4 regions of the Brenneria tiliae genome follow, and region 2 is predicted to be linked to each of the others. Evidence: predicted binding sites of a transcription regulator. Region 2 holds the regulator's gene; each other region holds the start of a gene.

What was found. The regulator CRP, encoded in region 2, controls carbon source genes, mostly activating them, when cyclic AMP is high. The targets are predictions, from matches to a motif close to ATGTGANNNNNNTCACAT.
Region 1: MFP24_RS23330 (arabinose ABC transporter substrate-binding protein) is a predicted target of CRP. The motif match lies at 1,942-1,959, and genes of this name have one in related genera.
Region 3: aaeR (HTH-type transcriptional activator AaeR) is a predicted target of CRP. The motif match lies at 1,468-1,485, and genes of this name have one in related genera.
Region 4: msrB (peptide-methionine (R)-S-oxide reductase MsrB) is a predicted target of CRP. The motif match lies at 1,437-1,454, and genes of this name have one in related genera.

The regions. Positions count from the first base shown of each region.
Region 1 covers NZ_JAKPCB010000103.1:542,141-545,253, reverse strand. The annotation lists gene araG (L-arabinose ABC transporter ATP-binding protein AraG) at 1-611, opposite strand, end outside; gene MFP24_RS23330 (arabinose ABC transporter substrate-binding protein) at 717-1,700, opposite strand; gene MFP24_RS23325 (ribulokinase) at 2,078-3,113, shown strand, end outside.
Region 2 covers NZ_JAKPCB010000096.1:48,138-51,250, reverse strand. The annotation lists gene MFP24_RS10230 (polysaccharide lyase) at 1-179, opposite strand, end outside; gene crp (cAMP-activated global transcriptional regulator CRP) at 828-1,460, opposite strand; gene MFP24_RS10220 (OsmC family protein) at 1,777-2,184, shown strand; gene MFP24_RS10215 (phosphoribulokinase) at 2,225-3,094, opposite strand.
Region 3 covers NZ_JAKPCB010000097.1:236,980-240,092, forward strand. The annotation lists gene aaeB (p-hydroxybenzoic acid efflux pump subunit AaeB) at 1-107, opposite strand, end outside; gene aaeA (p-hydroxybenzoic acid efflux pump subunit AaeA) at 112-1,032, opposite strand; gene aaeX (p-hydroxybenzoic acid efflux pump operon protein AaeX) at 1,068-1,271, opposite strand; gene aaeR (HTH-type transcriptional activator AaeR) at 1,503-2,438, shown strand; gene tldD (metalloprotease TldD) at 2,498-3,113, opposite strand, start outside.
Region 4 covers NZ_JAKPCB010000103.1:474,929-478,041, reverse strand. The annotation lists gene pncA (bifunctional nicotinamidase/pyrazinamidase) at 1-461, shown strand, start outside; gene MFP24_RS23025 (YeaC family protein) at 509-784, opposite strand; gene msrB (peptide-methionine (R)-S-oxide reductase MsrB) at 901-1,320, opposite strand; gene gapA (glyceraldehyde-3-phosphate dehydrogenase) at 1,665-2,660, shown strand; gene MFP24_RS23010 (D-hexose-6-phosphate mutarotase) at 2,824-3,113, shown strand, end outside.

The DNA of each region.
Region 1 (3,113 bases), on a different contig from region 2:
TCCATGCGGTGCGATACGTACAAAATCACCCGCCCTTCGCCGCGTAATTCGGCGATCACCCGGAACAGCTGTTCGATTTCGCGGGCGGATAGCGAACTGGTGGGTTCGTCAAAAGCGATAATTTTGGCGTTGCGGGCCAGCGCCTTGGCGATCTCCACCATTTGCCACTGGCCGATGGAAAGGTATTTAAGCGGCGTGTCGGGATCGATATCCAGTCCCAGGTGCTCAAGCTGCAGTTTGGCCTCATAACGCAGCAGCGAATAATTCACCATGCCGTACTTGTGCGGCAGCTGGCCAAGGTAAATATTCTCCGCCACCGTCATTTCCGGCACCAGATGCAACTCCTGATAAATAATCGCCACGCCGGCATTCAGCGCATCCATGGTGCTATTGAAGCGCACCGGCCGGCCCTGGATATGGATTTCCCCGGCGGAAGGCAAATAGTTGCCGCTCAGGATTTTCAACAGCGTGGATTTACCCGCCCCGTTTTCCCCCATCAAGCCGTGGATCTGCCCCGCCTGGCAGGAAAAGCTGATATCCGCCAGCGCCTTGACGCCGGGGAATTCCTTGCCGATGCCATGAAACGACAAATAGGCTGACTGTACCGTCATTTTCGTTTCCTCATAGTTGACCACTCGCCGTCGCACCGGTCGTTCCCGCCGCAGCGGGGATGGAAACCGGCGGCGAACGCACGGACCTCCCTGTCCCGCCGGCCGTTACAGCAGACCTTTTTTCTCCAGTTCGACCTTGAAGTTGTCGCGGGTGATCAGCACCACATCGGTAACTTCGGTGAACTTTTGCGGTTCCACGCCTTTGGTCACCCACTCATTCAGCATCTGGATGCTTTTATAGCCGTGGATATCCGGGCTTGGCAGCAGCGAACCATAGAAACCGGTGGCCTGTCCTTTCGACAGTTCGCTCACCGCATCCACCCCGTTGATACCGATGCCGATCACGTTGGGCGCCTTGAACCCCTGACCTTCCGTCGCCCGCACGCCGCCCAGCACGGTATTGTCGTTCATGCCGACAATCAGCCAGTTCTTCACGCCGGGATGCTGCACCAGCATCGAGTTGGCGGCGTCAAACGCCCCGGGAATATCGTTGGATTTGGTGGGAACCTGATAGATTTGCTTTTCCGGGAAACCGGCGGCTTTTAATGCATCCATCGAGCCGGTGGTGCGGCGCCGGGCGGTATCCAGTTCGTTGGCGGTGATCGCCATCACCGCGGTTTCCTCCACCTTCCAGCCGCGTTTATTCATTTCGTTCCACAGCTCCTGCCCCTGGCGCTCGCCGATTTTGCTGGCCGCCATCATGACCAGCGGCACCGAGTCCATCGGCTCGCCTCTGGCATTAACGAACTGATCGTCCACGGCGATGACCTTCAGGTCGTAGCTGCGCGCCTTGGCGACGATCGCCGCCCCTAATTTGGGGTCGGGGGTACAGATCACAAAGCCTTTCGCCCCGCTGGCCGCCAGGCTATCAATGGCATTAAGCGTTTTTTCGCCGTCCGGGACGGCGATTTTAATCACCTCGAAACCGAGATCTTTTCCCGCCTTATCGGCAAATTTCCATTCCGTCTGAAACCAGGGTTCTTCCGGCTGTTTAACCAGAAACCCCAGCTTCAACGTTTCGGCGATAGCCGATTGTGACATAACCGCGGCCAGCCCAATCGTCGCCAGCAGCTTAGTGAATTTATGCATGATGTTCTCCGCTATAGTTATTTTTTACACGTCAGAGGATCCTGGATGTGTAATCGGTTCCATTAAGGCATTTCCGGTCGGGATAAAGGAAAAGCACAGCGTTGGTGGCAGTCCTTTACTCAGCAGCATTCAGACGCTGTATGTTTTAGCGGTTATTTTCAGCAAGAATATCGAGCGTTATCACATCCCCGAACAACGACAGGTTTGTGCATATATTTAGCAAATTTAACCAGTCATTAACTTTTGACGAGCATCACAGAATGACGGCGAGCGGCAGGAAAATGCATACTTCCAGCTAACCGCTCCTCACGCCCCGCGTTAATGCCCGCCTATCGTATACGGCTATAAACAAAGGCGGAATTGACGGGAGGGGAGCGATGAACGCTGGCGCGATTACCTTGGGCCTCGACTTTGGCAGTGATTCGGTGCGCGCATTGGCCGTTGACTGCCGGAGCGGGCAAGAATTGACCACTGAGGTGGCGTATTACCCGCGCTGGCGCGCCGGGATGTATTGTCAGCCGGCGAATAACCAGTTCCGCCACCACCCGCTGGATTATATCGAGTCGCTGGAGCAGGCCATTCGCGCCGTGGTGGAACGACTGAGCGCGGCGCAGCGCCGGCGGATCGTCGGCATCGGCGTGGATTCCACCGGCTCCACCCCCGCGCCCATCGACGAACAGGGGACGATTCTGGCGCTGCGCCCCGAGTTTTCCGCCAACCCCAACGCCATGTTCGTGCTGTGGAAGGATCATACGGCGATAGAAGAGGCGGAGGCGATCACCAGCCTGTGCCATAGCGGCCGGTTTGCGGATTACACCCGCTATATTGGCGGCGTCTACTCCTCGGAATGGTTCTGGGCCAAAATACTGCACGTCTCACGCCAGGATGCGGCGGTGCGTCAGGCCGCCGTCTCCTGGATCGAACTGTGCGACTGGGTGCCCGCCCTGCTCTCCGGCACCCAGGCTCCTGGCAACATTCGACGCGGCCGCTGCGCCGCCGGACACAAGTCGCTGTGGCACCCCGACTGGGGCGGTCTGCCGCCCAAAACCTTTCTGCACGCGCTCGATCCCCGCCTGAGCGAAAAGCTGCAATACCCGATGTTTAGCGACACCTGGACCGCCGACGCGCCCGTCGGCGCCATCACCGCCGAATGGGCCGCGCGGCTCGGCCTGCCGGAAAGCGTGGTTATCGCCGGCGGCGCCTTTGACTGCCACGTCGGCGCCGTGGGCGCCGGAGCGCAGCCCTATACCCTGGTTAAAGTGATCGGCACCTCCACCTGCGACATCCTGATTGCCGATAAAGCGCGCATCGCCGATCGCACCATCAGGGGGATCTGCGGCCAGGTGGACGGCAGCGTGGTGCCCGGCCATATCGGGCTGGAGGCCGGGCAGTCCGCCTTTGGCGATATGTACG
Region 2 (3,113 bases):
TCCAGACGCGCTGCCGCGATGATATCGACAATGTCCTGCATCGAACCGGCCGTTTTATTGACGGCGCCGGAAACGTTGCCGCCGTCGGTGGTGGCATAGCCGCCGGTATCGGCCGCCATCGCTGGTTGGCAGGCAAGACATAACAGCCCGGCGGCGGCTGAAGGCAGTAGGTATTTCATAAGGATTATCTCCTGTTGGAATATAACTTTCGTTAAGGCATTTATCGTTCCATATGCCCAGGGTAATAAGGTTGGATTTTTCGCTAAAAATGGAATATCAGTTTTCAGTTTTATCAAAAACCCGCATCAGTGTTATCACAAAAATAAAACAATTCAATACGGTGAGTTCAATGCGTCTTTTGAATAATCGAAAGGAAAGGAGGGTTCTATGAAAGCTAAATTGCCAATTAAAATTACGCATAAGATATTTATTGTTTTATTATCAATAAGTTATATTCTCATGATGGTTTTTTTTATTTCCATAGGTTTCTGTTTTCAGCAATATATTCATATAAGGTGGATTTGTCTGAAAAATCCCCCCGGATATCCATATTAATAGGGATTTTCTTAAAATAAATAAAAATGGAGTTTTATTGATCTATATTAAAATATAACTTTATAAATCATGGCTGATTTTTATTTTGCCGATATTGAAAATAATAGATTAAGCCTGTTGGTAAGGCTATTTACATTGCCGGTAAATAATTTATTTTGATAATAAATACCCTGCTCATTAACTAAGGGGTAAATATGAGACCTGCGTTGATGGTGATAAAAAAAAGCGTGAAACTCGCTTCACGCTTTTTTGTTGTAGGGTAACGGAATGGTTTAACGGGTGCCGTAAACCACAATCGTTTTACCATGTGCGGAGATCAGGTTCTGGTCTTCCAGCATTTTAAGAATACGGCCCACGGTTTCGCGTGAACAGCCGACGATTTGCCCAATTTCCTGACGGGTGATTTTTATTTGCATGCCATCGGGGTGAGTCATGGCATCGGGTTGTTTCGCCAGGTTTAATAACGTCTGAGCAATACGGCCGGTAACGTCGAGAAACGCCAGATTACCGACTTTCTCTGAAGTTACCTGTAGTCGGCTGGCCATCTGCGCCGACAGGCGCATCAGAATATCGGGATTCACCTGAATCAACTGCCGGAACTTTTTATAAGAAATTTCAGCAACTTCACAAGCCGTTTTCGCCCGTACCCAGGCGCTGCGCTCCTGACCTTCTTCAAACAGGCCAAGTTCACCGATAAAATCTCCCTGATTGAGATAAGAGAGAATCATTTCTTTGCCTTCTTCATCTTTGATCAGCACTGCGACAGAGCCTTTCACGATGTAGTAAAGCGTTTCTGCTTTTTCACCCTGGTGAATCAGCGTGCTCTTCGATGGATACTTGTGGATATGACAATGAGAAAGGAACCATTCGAGAGTCGGGTCTGTTTGCGGTTTGCCGAGAACCATTCGCTATCATCCTCTGTTGTAATTCACTGCGCAAATCACAGGGCTCAGAGTTCCCTGTACGGCGTATTACTGCTAAACATTCAAAATTCGTCTAGGAAGAATGACGTCAGGGAATATACTGGAGCCTCTATCTGGCGACATCATCATCTCCCCGGTATCTGAGTTTGTCCAGAAAAGGCAGATTCTATTTTCGTTTGTAACACAGCTTGAAGGACCTGTCTTGTGTTGTCTCGCTTCAGCATGATGAAGCTTTGGTTATAGCGTGTTTTTGTACAGTAACGATATAAATTTTCAAAAAATTTTTAGCGGAGGCGGCATGCAGGCTCGAGTAAAGTGGATTGAAGGTTTAACTTTTCTTGGTGAATCAGCGTCCGGGCATCAGGTGCTGATGGATGGCAATTCGGGAGACAAGGCGCCAAGCCCAATGGAAATGGTGTTGATGTCGGTTGGCGGCTGCAGTGCGATTGACGTGGTGTCGATCCTGCAGAAAGGCCGTCATGACGTGGCGGACTGCGAGGTTAAACTGACCTCGGAGCGGAGAACGGAAGCGCCGCGCCTGTTTACCCATATTAATCTGCATTTTATCGTGACGGGCACAGGGCTGACGGAGAAAGCGGTGGAACGGGCGGTGGCGCTCTCCGCGGAGCGCTATTGCTCGGTGGCGCTGATGCTGGATAAAGCCGTCGAGGTCACGCACAGTCATGAAGTCCGCATAGCGGGGTAATCCTCGGCGTATCGCCCGCTGGTGCTTTTGCCGCGGCGGACTATTCGATTTTTTTCCCTTCCAGCAGGCGCTGCACCAGCGGCGCCATAATCAGCTCCATCGCCAGACCCATTTTCCCGCCGGGCACCACCAGGGTGTTGATATGGGAAATAAACGATCCCTGCAACATGGCCAGCAGATAAGGGTAGTCAATATTATCCAGTTCCTGGAAATGAATCACCACGAAGCTTTCGTCCAGTGAGGGGATCGACTTGGCGGCGAACGGGTTGGAGGTATCAACGGTGGGAACGCGCTGGAAGTTGATGTGCGTGCGTGAAAACTGCGGCGTAATGTAGGTGATGTAGTCTTCCATGGAGCGCACCACCGAATCCATCACCGCTTCGCGCGAGTGTCCGCGCTCGTTCACGTCGCGAATCAGTTTCTGAATCCATTCCAGGTTGACGATCGGCACCACGCCGACCAGCAAATCGACGTGTTGCGCCACATTGTGCCTATCGGTCACCACGCCGCCGTGCAGCCCTTCATAAAACAGCACGTCGGTGGGTTCAGGCATCGGCTCCCACGGCGTGAACGTACCGGGCACCTGGTTGTAGGGGATCGCTTCATCATAGGTATGGAGATATTTACGGGTTTTACCGCTTCCGTGGCGGCCATATTCGGTAAACGACTGCTCCAGCAGGCTGAAATCATTGGCCTCCGGGCCGAAATAGCTGATATGGCGCCCGAGATCCCGCGCCTTACGTATTTCCATATCCATTTCCGGGCGGGTATAGCGGTGGAAGCTGTCACCTTCAAGCTGGGCGGCGCGCATGTTTAACTGCTGAAAAATCTTGTGGAATGCCTGGCTGGTGGTTGTGGTTCCCGCTCCGCTGGAGCCGGTAACCGCAATAATCGGATGCTGATGTGACATAAGGCGCTTCACTCCATGA
Region 3 (3,113 bases), on a different contig from region 2:
CAGCGCGGAGTCGCCAACTGCAAATGAAAACCCAGCAGCAAGGACAGGACAATGGCGAAACTCAGCTTAAACGCAAAGCGGAAGCGCACGAATATTGGGCTTTTCATGATATCAGCCGAACTCGCGCAGGCGGTATAACAGGCGAATCAGCGGCGACGGCTTGCTGTCTTTGTCCACCTGCTCCCCGGTAATCACCACGGTGGCGGTGGTGCCGGCCGGATACAGTTCGCCCATTTGGCGATCGAGTTTGATTTTCACCGGCACGCGCTGCGCCAGGCGCACCCACTCCAGGTTGGAGTCGACGATCGCCAGCCCCTTATCGTCAACGCCGCTACTGCTGTTGTTCACCCCGACGGGCACGCTCTCCACCGTGCCGTAGAAGATGCGCTCACTGCCCAGCGGCGTGATCTCAGCACGATATCCACGGCGCACCCGTTCCAGTTTGGTTTCTTCCATATACGCCAGCAGGTAGAACGAATCTTTTTTCACCAGCGCGACGGCGGTTGAACCGCGGGTAATAAACTCCCCGCGCTGCACATTCAGGTTGGTGACCCAACCATCGGCTGGCGCACGCACCACCGTGCGCTCCAGATCCAGCTGCGCCAGCGCCAGTACGGACTGTGCCTTGGCAAGCTGGTGGATCGCCGTTTCCAGCGCATTGCCCGACTGGTCGATATCCTCCTGCGACATCGCATGAATGCCCAAACGCGTCCGGCGGGCGGCCTCGCGCTTTTTCTCCGTCATCAGCGCCTGATAATAGGCCACATCGGCCGCCGCCTGTGCCTGCGCCTCGCTATAACGGGGTCGATCCACCACGAACAGCACGTCGCCCTGTTTCACCAACTGGTTGTCCGTCACCCGCACATCGGTAAGCAAGCCGCTGACATCGGGGGCGATGGCCACCACATCCGCGCTAAACTTAGCATCCCGCGTCCAGGGCGATTCGGTATAAAACGCCCAGATACGAAATACCGCCACAATGGCGAACAACACCACGACCAGCGTGACGGCCACGCGGCCCAGTTTTTTCATGAGCGAGGAGATAAAGAAAGATTGCACCAAGAACCTCAAAGACCGTAGCGGAACAGCAGATAGAACAGGCAGCAGAATAATGCGGTATTAAACAACGCCGGATGCCAGACGAAGTCATAAATCCCCGTCGGCTGCAACAGCCGGTTCACGACGAAAAACAGCGTCAGCGACACCAGCAGAACAAAAAAGACCGGCGGAAACGACAGTCCGAACAACACCATAACCGGCAGCGAACTCATTCTCTTTTCCTTTATGTTTCATTAGCGGTAACGCATCGCGGCGATGGCGGATGCTGGCGCTGATTCGATAAGCGATGCCGAATCAGCATTTTTCACGCTACGGTGATAACGATGAATGGCTGCAAGCGTTATATAACCCCTCCGGCCTCACCGGATAGGCTATATTATGAATGGTTAATCTTGTCCTATCTACATAGTGTGATCTAAATCACTTTTAAGCCAGAGTGAATAATGGAACGACTAAAAAGTATGGCGGTATTCGCCCGAGTGGTGAAGTGCGGCTCTTTTACCGCGGCGGCGCGCCAGCTCCAGATGAGCGTTTCCGCCGTCAGCCAGACCGTAACCAAGCTTGAAGACAAATTGCAGATCAAGCTGCTTAATCGCAGTACGCGCAGCATCGGCCTGACCGAAGCGGGGAAAATCTATTACCACGGCTGCTGCCGCATGCTGCACGAAGCGCATGAGGTACATGAGCAGCTTTACGCCTTCAACAGCACCCCGACCGGCACACTGCGCATCGGCGGCTCTTCGACCATGGCGCAGATCGTGCTGTCCACCATGACCGCCGATATGCTGAAAGAGTATCCGGGTCTTTCCGTTAATCTGATCACCGGGATCCCCGCGCCTGATTTGATCGCCGACGGTCTGGATATCGTCATCCGGGTCGGCGCGTTGCAGGACTCCAGCCTGTTTTCCAAACGGCTGGGCTCGATGCCCATGGTGGTGTGCGCCGCCAAAGGCTATCTGGCGCAGCACGGCGCGCCGGAAAAACCGGCCGACGTGGTCAATTTCTCCTGGCTGGAATATAGCGTACGCCCGGATAGTGAATTCGAACTGATCGCCCCTGAAGGCATCGCCACCCGGCTGGCGCCGCCGGGGCGTTTCGTCACCAACGATCCGCAGACGCTGGTGCGCTGGTTAAAAGCCGGCGCGGGCATCGCCTATGTTCCCCTGATGTGGGTGACTGAAGAAATTCGGCGCGGCGAAATGGAAATTCTGTTCAACCGTTACCATTCCGATCCGCGCCCGGTTTATGCGTTATATACCCGCAAAGATAACCTGCCGCTGAAAGTACAGGTCTGTATCAACTATATGATTGAGTATTTCAGGAAAGTCGCCCTGACATATCAGGAGTATCGGCAGGATAGCGAGACGGATAAAGACTAAAAAAACCGCGGCGGTAAGCGCGCGGTTTTTCATAAAGATGGCGTGGAAACGGCGTGTGATTACGCCGTGCCGCCCACCGTCAGGCTTTCCAGCTTCAGCGTCGGCTGGCCCACGCCGACGGGCAGGCTCTGCCCCTCTTTGCCGCACACGCCGACCCCTTTATCCAGCGCCAGATCGTTGCCCACCATCGAGATCTGCTGCATCGCCTCAATGCCGGAACCAATCAGCGTCGCCCCTTTCACCGGGCTGGTGATGCGCCCGTTCTCGATCAAATAGGCTTCCGAGGTGGAAAAGACGAATTTGCCGGAGGTGATATCCACCTGGCCGCCGCCAAAATTCGGCGCGTACAGGCCGTACTCGACGCTGGCGATAATCTCTTGCGGCGTGGATTTCCCGGCCAGCATATAGGTATTGGTCATGCGCGGCATCGGCAAATGGGCGTAGGACTCACGGCGGCCGTTGCCGGTCGGCGCCGCGCCCATCAGACGGGCGTTGAGTTTATCCTGCATGTAGCCTTTCAGGATGCCGTTTTCAATCAATACGTTATATTGTCCCGGCACCCCTTCGTCATCCATCGCCAGCGAGCCACGGCGGCCGGCCAGCGTACCGTCGTCAACCACGGTGCAAAGCTCGGAGGCCACCAGCTTGCCCATCTGGCCGCTGAATACCGAAGTG
Region 4 (3,113 bases), on a different contig from region 2:
ACGCCAACGCCGCCGTGGGGGAAACCGGCGAGCTGGACGGCCTGCCCCAGGTCTGGTGGCCGGTACACTGCGTTCAGCATCAGCCGGGGGCGCAGTTTCATCCGGCGTTGAACCGGCAGGCGATTGAATGGGTGGTACGCAAAGGCACCCAGGCCGATATTGATAGCTATAGCGCGTTTTTTGATAACGGGCACCGCGCTAAAACCGCGCTCGACGACTGGCTACGGACGCGGAACATTACTCGCCTGACCGTGATGGGCATCGCCACGGACTATTGCGTGAAATTCAGCGTGCTGGACGCCCTCGAACTGGGCTATAAAACCGAGGTGCTGGTGGATGGATGCCGCGGCGTCAATCTTGACCCGCAGGACAGCCAGGCGGCGCTGGCGGAAATGCAGCGGCGCGGCGCGAAGCTTGTCGATCTGCAAAGCTTCGTTGCCGGGCTGGCGTCCGGCGGCTAACGCCGCCGTCTCGGCGCAGGTCCGTCGCCCTTCCCCCCGGCCTGCGTTTAGCCTTGCATTTTTATCTTCACCACGGCGGGTTCACTGAACTGCTGCTTCAGCTGTTGTTTGCTTTTTATCACAATCTCGCCGTCGGGGCCGATGGTCATATGCTCCGCCTGTTGATTATGGCGAGCCTGCCACAGCATCACCATTTGCAGACAATTCTCTTTCTGTTGCGCGGACAAAGCGACGCCGTCCGGCCATTTGCCCAACTCCACCGCCGTTGCCAGCCGTTGATAAATTTCCGGCGTCATGGCGTCAATCAGATCGTCGAGTTGCATCCTTTATCTCCCCGCATGCGGTTTTGCTGCCATATTTATCGCTATAAACGCTTGGCTGAAACGATTAAGCTAGGTTACAATTCAGGTCGGGTAGCCAGCTTGCACCGGTGGCCGATTTAGCCGTCAACCCGCTCGCCATCTACGTCGTCGATAAAGCTGAGCGACGCGGAATTAACGCAGTAGCGCTCCCCCGTGGTCTGCGGACCATCAGGGAATACGTGGCCCAGATGCGCGTCGCAGTTACCGCAGCGAATCTCGATGCGCCGCATGTTGTGGGCGTTATCTTCAAGATAGCGGATGACGTCGGATGAGACCGGCTGGTCGAAACTCGGCCAACCGCACCCTGAGTCGTACTTGTTATCCGAATAGAACAGCGGCTTCTGGCAGCACAGGCAGTGGTAAATACCCGTGCGCTTATTGTGCAGCAGCTTGCCGGAATAAGCGGGTTCGGTGCCCCGCTGTTGGGTCACATAGCGCTGCATTTCCGTCAGTTGTTCTGCATCTGGCGGTGTTTGTTGAGAGGGATCGTCGCTCATAGTCGCCTCACTGCGTGTGTTAGCTATTAAATTGATCATTAATTATAACAAAAAATTAACAACTTTACAGGCCATTTTGGCTTAATATAATAGCTGTTGTCGGGGCGAATATTTAATTGTGACCTTTATCGCAATTCTGGATGGGACGGAGTTTATATGATGCTCTCAGAGCCGGTATCCGTCTGAAATGTTCTTTATTTACAAGCACTGGCGGATTTTCGTGCAAGGGTTGGCGGCAGGTTTGACTTACAGCAACTATTGACACGATTCCGCTTGACGCCCAGCAAGGTTTTTGTAATTTTACAACCAACCTTTTATTCACTAACCAATATCTGGTGGAATATATGACTATCAAAGTAGGTATCAACGGTTTTGGCCGCATCGGCCGTATTGTTTTCCGCGCTGCACAGGAACGTTCCGACATCGAAATCGTCGCGATCAACGATCTGTTAGACGCTGAATACATGGCGTATATGTTGAAGTATGACTCTACCCATGGCCGTTTCAACGGCACCGTTGAAGTTAAAGATGGCCACCTGGTTGTTAACGGTAAAACGATTCGTGTCACCTCAGAGCGCGATCCTGCGAACCTGAAGTGGAACGAAGTCAACGTTGATGTTGTCGCTGAAGCAACCGGTCTGTTCCTGACTGACGAAACCGCGCGTAAACACATCACCGCCGGCGCCAAAAAAGTGGTGCTGACCGGTCCGTCCAAAGACAGCACCCCGATGTTCGTTATCGGCGTTAACCATAAAAGCTACGACGGCCAGGATATCGTTTCCAACGCATCCTGTACCACCAACTGCCTGGCGCCGCTGGCCAAAGTCATCAACGACAACTTCGGTATCGTTGAAGCGCTGATGACCACCGTTCACGCCACCACCGCAACGCAGAAAACCGTTGACGGCCCGTCTCACAAAGACTGGCGCGGCGGCCGCGGCGCATCTCAGAACATCATCCCGTCTTCTACCGGCGCAGCGAAAGCGGTCGGCAAGGTTATTCCTGAACTGAACGGCAAACTGACCGGTATGGCGTTCCGCGTTCCTACCCCGAACGTATCCGTTGTCGACCTGACCGCCCGTCTGGAAAAACCGGCTTCTTACAAAGAAATCTGTGCCGCCATCAAAGCCGCTTCCGAAGGCGAACTGAAAGGCGTTCTGGGTTACACCGAAGATGACGTGGTTTCCACCGATTTCAACGGCGAAAAACTGACTTCCGTCTTCGACGCGAAAGCCGGTATCGCGCTGAGCGACAACTTTGTGAAACTGGTTTCCTGGTACGATAACGAAACCGGCTACTCCAACAAAGTTCTGGATCTGATCGCCCATATCTCCAAGTAAGTCTGGGTAATGATTCAATGATGAAGGGCGGCCCTGGGGCCGCCCTTTTTACTTGCTGATTAACAACAACCAAAAAACTTCCGGGAGAAGTTTTTGACGTCGCGTTAGCGACGACCCACAGGGTGGCGGCCATGGATGGCACGCCACAAAAAAAGGCAACATCATGAATGATAAGATTTTCGCGCTTCCCATCAGCAAACCCGTTACGGCAACCGTAAGCCAACGGCAGCTGGATCAACTGCCGGTCATCGTGGTCGAACACCCGCAGGTTCGCGCGGCGGTGGCATTACAGGGCGCCCATCTGTTGAGCTGGCAGCCGACGGGCGAAGCGCCGGTGTTGTGGCTGAGCGACAACACCGCGTTCACCGAACAGGTGGCGATCCGCGGCGGGATCCCCATCTGCTTTCCGTGGTTCGGCCCCTTTTCCTCCCCCAACCACGGCTTTGCACGTCT